2 regions of the Streptacidiphilus sp. BW17 genome follow, and region 1 is predicted to be linked to the other one. Evidence: predicted binding sites of a transcription regulator. Region 1 holds the regulator's gene; the other holds the start of a gene.
What was found. The regulator HrcA, encoded in region 1, represses chaperone genes, less so after heat shock. The targets are predictions, from matches to a motif close to TTNGCACTCNGNNNNNCNGAGTGCNAA.

Region 1 (5,298 bases):
GCCGTCACGGTGGGTCAGCAGGTGCACGGTGCCGCGCACCTCGACCACGCTGGCCCGCGCCTGCGCGTCCGGGGCGACCGTGCCGAGGTGGTCGGACGCGGCGATCGGGTACGGCTGCCGATCGGTCCGCGGCCCGCCCAGGGCGATCTCCAGCCGCTGCGGCCGGGTGCCCTCGTCGAGGTCGTTCAACAGCCAGAGCTCACCGGCGCAGTGGTAGACCACGCGACCACCGTCGGTGGCGGCGTTGCGGGCGTAGAAGCCGTGCTCGGTGTGGCAGCGCAGATCGCTGCCGTCCGGCAGGCTGGACCAGAGCCGGCCCACCGGCTCGCCGTCGTCCTCGCCGGCCGCGTGGTCGGAGAGGAACGCGATGCGGTCGCCGACCCACATCGGCGAGTCGATGTTGCCGTCCAGCTCCGCGTGGATCCGGCTGAACTCGCCGTCCTCCCCGGCGGAGATCCAGAGCCTGCCCGCCGTGCCGCCGCGATAGCGCTTCCATTGCGCGGGCTCGCGTCCCATCCCGGCCGAGGCCAACAGCACGCCGCCGGCCCCGAAGGCCACGCCGCCCACGCGGCCGTAGGGCAGCGTCCGGGCCGGGCCGCCGTCCAGCGGGACCGCGTGGGCCCAGGTGTGCGCCCGGGAGCGCCGGCCCTGAGTGCTCAGTGCCAGCACCTCGCCGGTCTCGCTCCAGCCGACGACGCTGGTCTTGGCGCTGCCCCAGTGGGTCAGGCGTCGGGCCGGGCCTCCGGCAACGGGCGCGACGTGCACCTCCGGCGCGCCGTCGCGGGTCGACGCCCAGGCCAACTGGGTTCCGTCCGGCGAGAAGCGGGGCCGAGCCGCCGGAACCCGGTCGGCGCTGACCCGCCAGGCACGGCCGCCCCCGACCGGCGCCAGCCAGATGTCGTCCTCGGCGACGAAGGCGACCAAGCCACCGTGGATGTCCGGGTAGCTGAGATATCCGTCTGTTGTAAGCATCACGCGCAAGCTAGCCGAGGCACCCGCTCCGCGCACGCGCATTTAGCGCACGCGAGTTGCCGCACGCGTAGTCGGCGGTTACCCCCAGCGCCCGCTGCGCCCCAGCAGCAGCGCGCCGGCGGCCACGCCCGCCGTGGAGGTGCGCAGCACGGACGGCCCGAGCAGGTACGCCCCCGCACCGGCGGTGGTGAAGGCGTCCAGCTCGTCCGGGGAGACGCCGCCCTCCGGCCCGACGACGAGGACCACCGAGCCCAAGACCGGCAGCGGCGCGGAGGCGAGCGCAGCGGCGCCCTCCTCGTGCAGGACACCCGGGACGGTGGCCGAGGCGAGCAGCGCGCAGACCTGACGGGTCGTCATCAGGTCCTGCACCACGGGGAAGCGCAGCCGACGCGACTGCTTGCCCGCCTCGCGCGCGGTGGCCCGCCACTTGGCCAGCGACTTGGCGCCCCGGTCGCCCTTCCACTGCGTGATGCAGCGCGACGCGGCCCACGGCACGACCTCGTCGACGCCGACCTCGGTCATCAACTCGACGGCCAGCTCGCCCCGGTCGCCCTTGGGCAGCGCCTGGACGACGGTGATCCGCAGCTCCGGCTCCGGCTCGTCCAGCACCTCAGTGACGGTGACGGCAAGGACGTCCTTGCCCTCCACCGAGGCGACGGCGCCGCGCACGCCCCGGCCCGCTCCGTCGGTGAGGACGACCTCCTCACCGACGGTCAACCGCTTGACCGAGACGGCGTGCCGCCCCTCCGCCCCGTCCAGGCGGACCAGCCCGCCCACGGGTGCGAAGCGGTCGGCGTCCAGCAGGAAGACGGGCGCGGTCACGTGCGTGCTCTTTCCGACGTGCTTCTTGAGGGTTGGTCAGCGACCGTTGAACGCGTCAGCGACCGTTGAATGCGTCTTTGAGGCGCGAGAAGAGGCCCTGCTGACCCGGTGCGAACTGGCCCGACGGGCGCTCCTCGCCGCGGAGCTTGGCGAGCTTGCGCATCAGGTCCTCCTGCTCGGCGTCGAGCTTGCTCGGCGTCAGGACCTCGACGTGCACTATCAGGTCGCCGCGTCCGCCGCCGCGCAGGTGCGTGATGCCCCGGCCGTGCAGCGGGATGGACTGGCCGGACTGGGTGCCGGGACGGATGTCGATCTCCGCCGCGCCGTCCAGCGTCTCCAGCGGGACCTTGGTGCCGAGCGAGGCCGCCGTCATCGGCAGGGTCACCGTGCAGTGCAGGTCGTCGCCGCGCCGCTGGAAGATCTCGTGGGCGTTCTCGGAGATCTCGACGTAGAGGTCACCGGCCGGGCCGCCGCCGGGGCCGACCTCGCCCTCGCCGGCCAGCTGGATCCGGGTGCCGTTGTCGACACCGGCCGGGATCTTGACGGTCAGCGTGCGGCGGGCGCGGACCCGGCCGTCGCCGGCGCACTCCGGGCAGGGGGTGGGCACGACGGTGCCGAAGCCCTGACACTGCGGGCACGGACGCGAGGTCATGACCTGGCCCAGGAAGGACCGGGTCACCTGGGAGACCTCACCGCGACCGCGGCACATGTCACAGGTCTGCGCGGAGGTACCGGGGGCCGCGCCCTCGCCGTTGCAGGTGTTGCAGACGACGGCGGTGTCGACCTGGATTTCCTTGGTGGTGCCGAAGGCCGCCTCCTCCAGATCGATGTCGATCCGGATCATGGCGTCCTGACCGCGCCGGGTCCGCGACCGCGGGCCGCGCTGGTTACCGGCTGCGCCGAAGAAGGCATCCATGATGTCGCTGAAGCCGAAGCCCGCGCCGGTCCCGAAGCCGCCGGCCCCACCGGCGGCGCCCGTGGACGAGAGCGGGTCGCCGCCCAGGTCGTAGACCTGGCGCTTGCTCGGGTCCGACAACACCTCGTAGGCGGCGTTGATCTCCTTGAACCGCTCCTGGGTCTTCGGGTCCGGGTTGACGTCAGGATGCAGCTCACGCGCCAGTCGGCGGAAAGCCTTCTTGATCTCGTCCTGACCCGCGTCCCGTCGGACGCCGAGTACCGCGTAGTAGTCCGTGGCCACCAAAATGCTCCGCTGTTCTCCGTCTGAGGCTCGTGCGCCTGCCGTGCGCCTGCCGTGCACCTGCGTGCTACTGCCGTGCTGCCACTAGGACGCGGCCAGGATCTGACCCACGTACCGTGCAACCGCCCGGACGGCCCCCATGGTTCCCGGGTAGTCCATCCGAGTCGGCCCGACCACCCCGAGCTTGGCGACGGTCTCCTCGCCGGAACCGTAGCCCACCGAGACGACGGACGTGGAATTGAGCCCTTCATAGGCGTTCTCGTGACCGATCCTGACCATCACACCAGGATCAGCGGTCTCCCCGAGTAGTCGAAGGAGTACCACCTGTTCCTCCAGCGCCTCGAGCACCGGCGCGATCGTGAGCGGGAAGTCGTGCGGGAACCGGGTCAGGTTGGCCGTGCCGCCCATCACCACGCGCTCCTCGGTCTGCTCGACCAGCGCCTCGTAGAGAGTGGAGAGCACGGTCGTGACGGAGGCCCGGTCCTGGAGCGCGAAGGTCTCGGGCAGGTCCTGCAGCAAGGTCGGCACCTCGGCGAAGCGCTGTCCCGCCGCCCGGGCGTTGAGCCTGGTCCGCAGGTCGGCCAGCATGACCTCGCCCACCTGCCCCGGGCAGTCGACGATGCGCTGCTCGACCCGGCCGGTGTCGGTGATCAGCACCAGCATCACCCGGGTCGGCGTCAACGGGACCAACTCGACGTGCCGCACCGTGGAACGGGTGAGCGAGGGGTACTGGACCACCGCCACCTGTCTGGTGAGCTGCGCCAACAGCCGGACCGTGCGCGCCACGACGTCGTCCAGGTCGACGGCGTGGTCGAGGAAGTTGGTGATGGCCCGGCGCTCGGCGACCGACATCGGCTTGACCTCCGTCAGCCGGTCCACGAACAGCCGGTACCCCTTGTCGGTGGGCACCCGGCCGGCGCTGGTGTGCGGCTGGTGGATGTAGCCCTCCTCCTCGAGGACGGCCATGTCGTTGCGGACCGTGGCCGACGAGACACCGAGGCTGTGCCGGTCCACCAGCGCCTTGGAGCCGACCGGCTCCTCCGTGCCGACGTAGTCCTGGACGATGGCCCGCAGCACCGCAAGCTTGCGGTCGTCGAGCCGGCGCTCCTCGGGCACGGTACGCACCTCCAGTCGGTCCGGTCGGCTTGCTGTGCTTGTCGCAGCGCTGCTCTTGCTGCAAGCACCGCTCGTACTGATCTCGTCACTACATCAGCTCTGGCACTCTGGACATACGAGTGCCAGGATCGGTCAGCTGTCAGTGTAAAGCGCGACGGTCCGCGACCGGAACGACTGGACCTCGTCAGACGTACCACATACCGAGGGCGGCCCACATACCGAGTGCGGCAAGGCAGAATTGCAGCCGCAGTTCACCGCCCAGGAGGGACACCATGTCCAGGACTCGTTTCGCGCCGGACCGCGGCCTGACCAGCCGCATGCTGATCACGATGTTCTTGATCGGCCTGCTGTTCGTGGTCTTCGTGGGCGTGCTGCTGGTCGTGCTGCGTGGCGCGTGGCCGATCGTCGTCATCATCGCGGGCGGCCTGTTCGTGGTGCAGTTCTGGTTCAGCGACAAGATCGCCGCGTTCAGCATGGGCGCGCGCGAGGTGTCGCCACAGGAGTACCCGGAGCTGCACGGGGCGGTCGACCGCCTGTGCGCACTGGCCGACATGCCCAAGCCGCGCGTCGCCGTGGCCCAGAGCGACATGCCCAACGCCTTCGCCACCGGCCGCAACGAGAAGAACGCTGTGGTGTGCGTCACCACCGGTCTGCTGCGGCGCCTGGAGCCGGAGGAGCTCGAGGGCGTCCTCGCGCACGAGCTGTCCCATGTCGCGCACCGCGACGTCGCGGTGATGACCATCGCCGGCTTCCTCGGCGTGCTGGCCGGCATCATCACCCGCGTCGGCCTGCAGTTCGGCATGTTCGGCGGCTTCGACCGCCGGGACAACCGCGACAACGACAACACCGGCATGGCAATTCTGGCCGTGATCGCGGTCAGCGCGATCGTCTACGCCATCAGCTTCCTGCTGACCCGCCTGCTCTCCCGCTACCGCGAGCTCTCGGCGGACCGCTCGGCCGCGCTGCTCACCGGCAAGCCGTCGGCGCTGGCCTCCGCGCTCACCAAGGTCACCGGCGACATCGGCGCCATCCCGACCCAGGATCTGCGCAAGTCCCAGCCGTTCAACGCCTTCTACTTCGCCCCGGCCCTCTCGGCCCGCGAGGCGGTCGGCAACGCCTTCTCCAGCCACCCGACGCTGGACCAGCGCCTGGAGCAGCTCGGCAAGATCTCCGCCGAGCTGGGCCGGAGC
Region 2 (5,298 bases), on a different contig from region 1:
CTCTGCGGACTCGCCGGGCTGGTCATCGCCCTCGCCTCGCACCCCGCGTCCGTGTCGCACCTGGCGCTTCTTGCGATCTCAGTCATGCTGCTCTCGGTGCACGGCCAGATCGTCGGCCACAAGCTCCGCTCGCTCACCACCAGCAACGAGATGTCCCTGCGCTTCACCGATGCCGGGCTGAGCTGGCGCAACCAGTTCGTCTCGCACCAGATCCGCTGGCCGGCGGTGCGCCGGGTCCGGCGTACGGGCGGCTGGCTGGTCTTCGAGGGCACCCGCAGCGTCGGCGACGTCGCCTTCCCGGCACGTGCGCTGAGCGAGGTCCAGATCGAGGAGCTGATCCAGTGGCTGACAGCCCAGAAGCTCATGCGCTGAGCTCGCTGACGCGCTGACCTCAGGCGCGCGGCGCGCGCCGCTTCGGGCGGCGCAGGCCCGCACCGGTCAGCCGGGCCACGATCTCCCGGCTCCGCACCGGCACGGCGCCGAGGCCGAGCGCGGCCTCGTAGAGGCGCTCGGGGACGTCGTAGTGGTCCCCGTCGAAGCCCCGCTCCGGCACGCCGAGCCGCCGGGCAAAGGCGTGCAGCTCGTCGAAGGACCGGTCCGAGACCAGGTGCGACCAGAGCCGCCCGTGGCCGGGCCAGGTCGGGGGGTCGATCAGGATCACGGGGTGAGCTCTCCGACCGGCGCGACCACCACGCCCTCCTTGCCGCAGACCCAGTGCGGGTCCGGACCGAGCTCGGGCTCGACGGAGAGCGCGTGCGGATCCCCCTCGGCCGCGCACACCTGGCAGAGCGGCCAGCGCCCCCACCCCTCCAGCAGCCTGTCCTGAACGTCCTGGGCGACCAGGCCCAACACGTAGTCCACCCCGTCCGGCCACTGCTCCACCCACCAGCGCCGCTGCGCGATCGCATCCTCCAGCAGCGAGACGACTGCGGCGTCGGCGACGTCCCGCGCGCTCAAATCCCGCAGCAGGGCGCTGCGCGCGGCGTGCAGGGAGGTTTCCAGGGCGTTCTCCATCACTCCAGTGTCTCCTTTCCTCGCGACGGGACGTTGCACTGTCCAGGGGCGCGGGGAACTGCGCGACAAGCCACCCGTGCAGGTAGAGCCCCGACCTCACAGGGCCATCCGTATATCAGTGGTTTCTCGCGTAGTTCCCCGCACCCCTGGACAGTGCAACGTCCCCATCTGCAAAAGACGTCCCCATCTGCAAAAAGTCGGAAGGCGACCCACCCCCGTGAGGGGTGAGCCGCCTTCCGTGGGGCTCAGAACATCCGATCCGTCAGGATCAGAAGTCCATGTCACCGCCCGGCATGCCGCCGCCGGCCGGGGCCGCGGCCTTCTCCGGCTTGTCGGCGATGACGGCCTCGGTGGTGAGGAAGAGCGCGGCGATGGACGCCGCGTTCTGCAGCGCGGAGCGCGTCACCTTCGCCGGGTCAATGATGCCCTCGGCGATCAGGTCGACGTACTCGTTGGTGGCGGCGTTCAGGCCGTGACCGGCGGGGAGGTTGCGCACCTTCTCCACCACGACACCGCCCTCGAGGCCGGCGTTGGTCGCGATCTGCTTGATCGGGGCCTCGAGCGCGACGCGCACGATGTTGGCACCGGTCGCCTCGTCGCCGTCCAGCTCGAGCTTGTCGAACGCGACACCGGCCTGGAGCAGGGCCACGCCACCACCGGCGACGATGCCCTCCTCGACCGCGGCCTTGGCGTTGCGGACGGCGTCCTCGATGCGGTGCTTGCGCTCCTTGAGCTCGACCTCGGTGGCCGCGCCCGCCTTGATGACGGCGACGCCACCGGCCAGCTTGGCCAGGCGCTCCTGCAGCTTCTCGCGGTCGTAGTCCGAGTCGCTGTTCTCGATCTCGGCGCGGATCTGGGCCACGCGGCCCGCGACCTGGTCGCTCTCGCCGGCGCCGTCCACGATGGTGGTCTCGTCCTTGGTGACGACGACCTTGCGGGCGCGGCCGAGCAGCTCGAGACCGGCGGACTCCAGCTTGAGGCCGACCTCCTCGGAGATGACCTGGCCACCGGTGAGGATGGCGATGTCGCCGAGCATGGCCTTGCGACGGTCACCGAAGCCCGGGGCCTTGACGGCGACGGACTTGAAGGTGCCGCGGATCTTGTTGACGACCAGGGTGGAGAGCGCCTCGCCCTCGACGTCCTCGGCGATGATCAGCAGCGGCTTGCCGGACTGCATGACCTTCTCGAGGAGCGGGAGCAGGTCCTTGATCGAACCGATCTTGGAGTTGGCGATGAGGATGTAGGGGTCCTCGAAGACCGTCTCCATGCGCTCCAGATCGGTGGCGAAGTACGCCGAGATGAAGCCCTTGTCGAAGCGCATACCCTCAGTGAGCTCGAGCTCCAGACCGAAGGTCTGGGACTCCTCGACGGTGATGACGCCTTCCTTGCCGACCTTGTCCATGGCCTCGGCGATCAGCTCGCCGATCTGGGTGTCGGCGGCGGAGATGGAGGCGGTGGAGGCGATCTGCTCCTTGGTCTCCACGTCCTTGGCCTGCTCGAGCAGCTGGGCGGAGACGGCCTCGACGGCCTTCTCGATGCCGCGCTTCAGAGCCATCGGGTTGGCGCCGGCGGCGACGTTGCGCAGACCCTCGCGGACGAGAGCCTGGGCCAGCACGGTGGCGGTGGTGGTGCCGTCACCCGCGACGTCGTCGGTCTTCTTGGCGACCTCCTTGACGAGCTCGGCGCCGATCTTCTCGTACGGGTCCTCGAGCTCGATCTCCTTGGCGATCGAGACACCGTCGTTGGTGATCGTGGGAGCGCCCCACTTCTTCTCCAGAACGACGTTGCGGCCCTTGGGGCCGAGCGTGACCTTGACGGCGTCGGCGAGCTGGTTCATACCGCGCTCGAGGCCGCGACGGGCCTCCTCGTCGAACGCAATGATCTTGGCCATGGAAGCGGTCCTCCTGGACAGACTGGCTGCTTCGGACCGCGCCTGCGCCCGCGACGGACGGCTCCGGCCTTCGGCGGTTCCGTCCCGCCTCGCCCGGGGCCTCACCGACCCGGCCCGTTGTCACTCTCTACCTCAGAGTGCTAACGCCAATGATTAGCACTCGACCCCTCCGAGTGCAAGCAGCCGGGGGGCTGCGGACACGGCCGCGGACACGTCGAAGGGCCCCTGTCCCATGGCGGGACAGGGGCCCTTCGGAAGACCTGCGTGGATGCATCGTTTCGTCTGGAACGAGCTCTGCGGGTCCTGATCAGTCAGCGATCGCTGCCGATGTCAGCAGGTGGCGGTCAGACGAGAACCTTGACCATGTCGGCCTGCGGGCCCTTCTGGCCCTGCGAGATCTCGAACTCCACCCGCTGGCCCTCTTCGAGCGACCGGTACCCGTCCATCTGGATCGCGCTGTAGTGGACGAACACGTCCGCACCACCGTCGACCGCGATGAAGCCGTATCCCTTCTCCGCGTTGAACCACTTGACGGTGCCCTGAGCCATTCCGAACTCCCCTATTACTGGCCCTTTCACGGTCCGCACACCGCGAACCGGGCCGGGTCCGAGACGCTGCGGGCTGCAGGCGCCGGGCTCGACCGACGCTGAATGTATCCACTCCGATGCCCTGAGCGACAGAGCATTCGACCGAGAATTCTGGGACCGCATTAAGAGACATAACGCGCAATGTCCGGCAAAGGGGAGCAATTCGGGCCGGACATACCAGGGCGCTTCCGACATATCGCCGGACGATAAAGAATCGGTCAACCGTCTCGCAGGACGGGACAAGCGCGGTACAGGAGCACTCTACTCCTCTTAAACCGCTGGAAATGACAGAGCCGGAGCCACCCCGGTGCGAGGTGCTCCGACTCGTCGGTACGACTGAGGCGATCCCGTCGGATCCCGTCGGCTCTCAGCAGCCGCCGGCGACCGCGGGGATGATCGAGACGCCCGCGCCGTCCGGCGTGGCCGTCTCCAGGCCCTCGGCGAAGCGCACGTCGTCCTCGTTGACGTAGACGTTGACGAAGCGGCGCAGCTTGCCGCTGTCGTCCAGGAGGCGGGCGGAGATGCCCGTGTGGTTGGCCTCCAGATCCTTGATCACCTCGGCCAGGGTGGAGCCCTCGACCGTCACCTCGGCCTTGCCGTCGGTGTAGGTGCGCAGGATGGTGGGGATGCGGACGGTGACGCTCATGCGAGGCCTGCCTCTCGGAACGAGTCAAGGGTGGGGCGGATGACGGCGGTCGGGCGGGCGGCGTCCGCCACGGCCTCCAGGGTCTTCAGGCCGTCGCCGGTGTTGAGCACGACGGTCTCGGCGGCCGGGTCCAGCAGACCGTTCTCGATCAGCTTGCGCAGCACGCCGACGGTGACGCCACCCGCCGTCTCGGCGAAGATGCCCTCGGTGCGGGCCAGCAGCCGGATCGCGTCGACCACCTGCTCGTCGTTGACGTCCTCCACCGCACCACCGGTGCGGCGGACGATGTCGAGCACGTAGATGCCGTCGGCCGGGTTGCCGATGGCCAGCGACTTGGCGATGGTGTCCGGCTTCTGCGGGCGGACCACGTCGTGCCCGGCCTTGAAGGCCGCGGAGACCGGGGAGCAGCCCTCGGCCTGGGCGCCGAAGATCTTGTAGGGCTTGTCCTCGACCAGGCCGAGGGCGATCAGCTCCTTGAGGCCCTTGTCGATCTTCGTCAGCTGCGAACCGGACGCGATCGGGATGACCAGCTGGTCCGGGATCCGCCAGCCGAGCTGCTCGCAGATCTCGTAGGCCAGCGTCTTGGAGCCCTCGCCGTAGTACGGACGCAGGTTGACGTTGACGAAGCCCCAGCCCTCGCCGATCGGGTCGCCGATCAGCTCGGAGCAGAAGCGGTTCACATCGTCGTAGTTGCCGTTGATGCCGACGACGTCGCCGCCGTAGATCGCGGCCATGACGACCTTGCCCGCCTCCAGGTCGTGCGGGATGAAGACACAGGCACGCAGACCGGTGCGGGCGGCGGCGGCCGTCACGGCGCCGGCCAGGTTGCCGGTGGAGGAGCAGGAGAGCGTGGTGAAGCCGAAGGTGCGGGCGGCCTCGACGGCGATGGCCACGACCCGGTCCTTGAAGGAGTGGGTCGGGTTGCCGGAGTCGTCCTTGACGTACAGGGAGCCGGTGACGCCGAGCTCACGGGCCAGGTTGTTCGCCTTGACCAGCTTGGTCAGGCCCGGGTTCAGGCTCGGGCGCTCCGCGACGTCCGGGGAGACCGGCAGCAGCGGGGCGTAGCGCCAGATGTTGTTCGGGCCGTTCTCGATCTGCTTGCGCAGGCCCTCCGGGTCCCCGGCGGGAAGCTCGTAGGCGACCTCGAGCGGGCCGAAACA

Region 2: a site for HrcA is predicted at 3,023-3,049, ahead of groL (chaperonin GroEL). Genes of this name have one in related genera too.

What each region holds. Positions count from the first base shown of each region.
Region 1 is NZ_JBGCCR010000007.1:76,558-81,855, forward strand. Features, by position in the region: gene ABH940_RS11005 (PDZ domain-containing protein) at 1-972, opposite strand, end outside; gene ABH940_RS11010 (16S rRNA (uracil(1498)-N(3))-methyltransferase) at 1,051-1,794, opposite strand; gene dnaJ (molecular chaperone DnaJ) at 1,850-2,992, opposite strand; gene hrcA (heat-inducible transcriptional repressor HrcA) at 3,077-4,108, opposite strand; gene htpX (zinc metalloprotease HtpX) at 4,381-5,298, shown strand, end outside.
Region 2 is NZ_JBGCCR010000019.1:116,521-121,818, forward strand. Features, by position in the region: gene ABH940_RS23035 (YcxB family protein) at 1-372, shown strand, start outside; gene ABH940_RS23040 (DUF4031 domain-containing protein) at 392-661, opposite strand; gene ABH940_RS23045 (hypothetical protein) at 658-1,014, opposite strand; gene groL (chaperonin GroEL) at 1,283-2,905, opposite strand; gene ABH940_RS23055 (cold-shock protein) at 3,250-3,453, opposite strand; gene ABH940_RS23060 (MoaD/ThiS family protein) at 3,860-4,138, opposite strand; gene thrC (threonine synthase) at 4,135-5,298, opposite strand, start outside.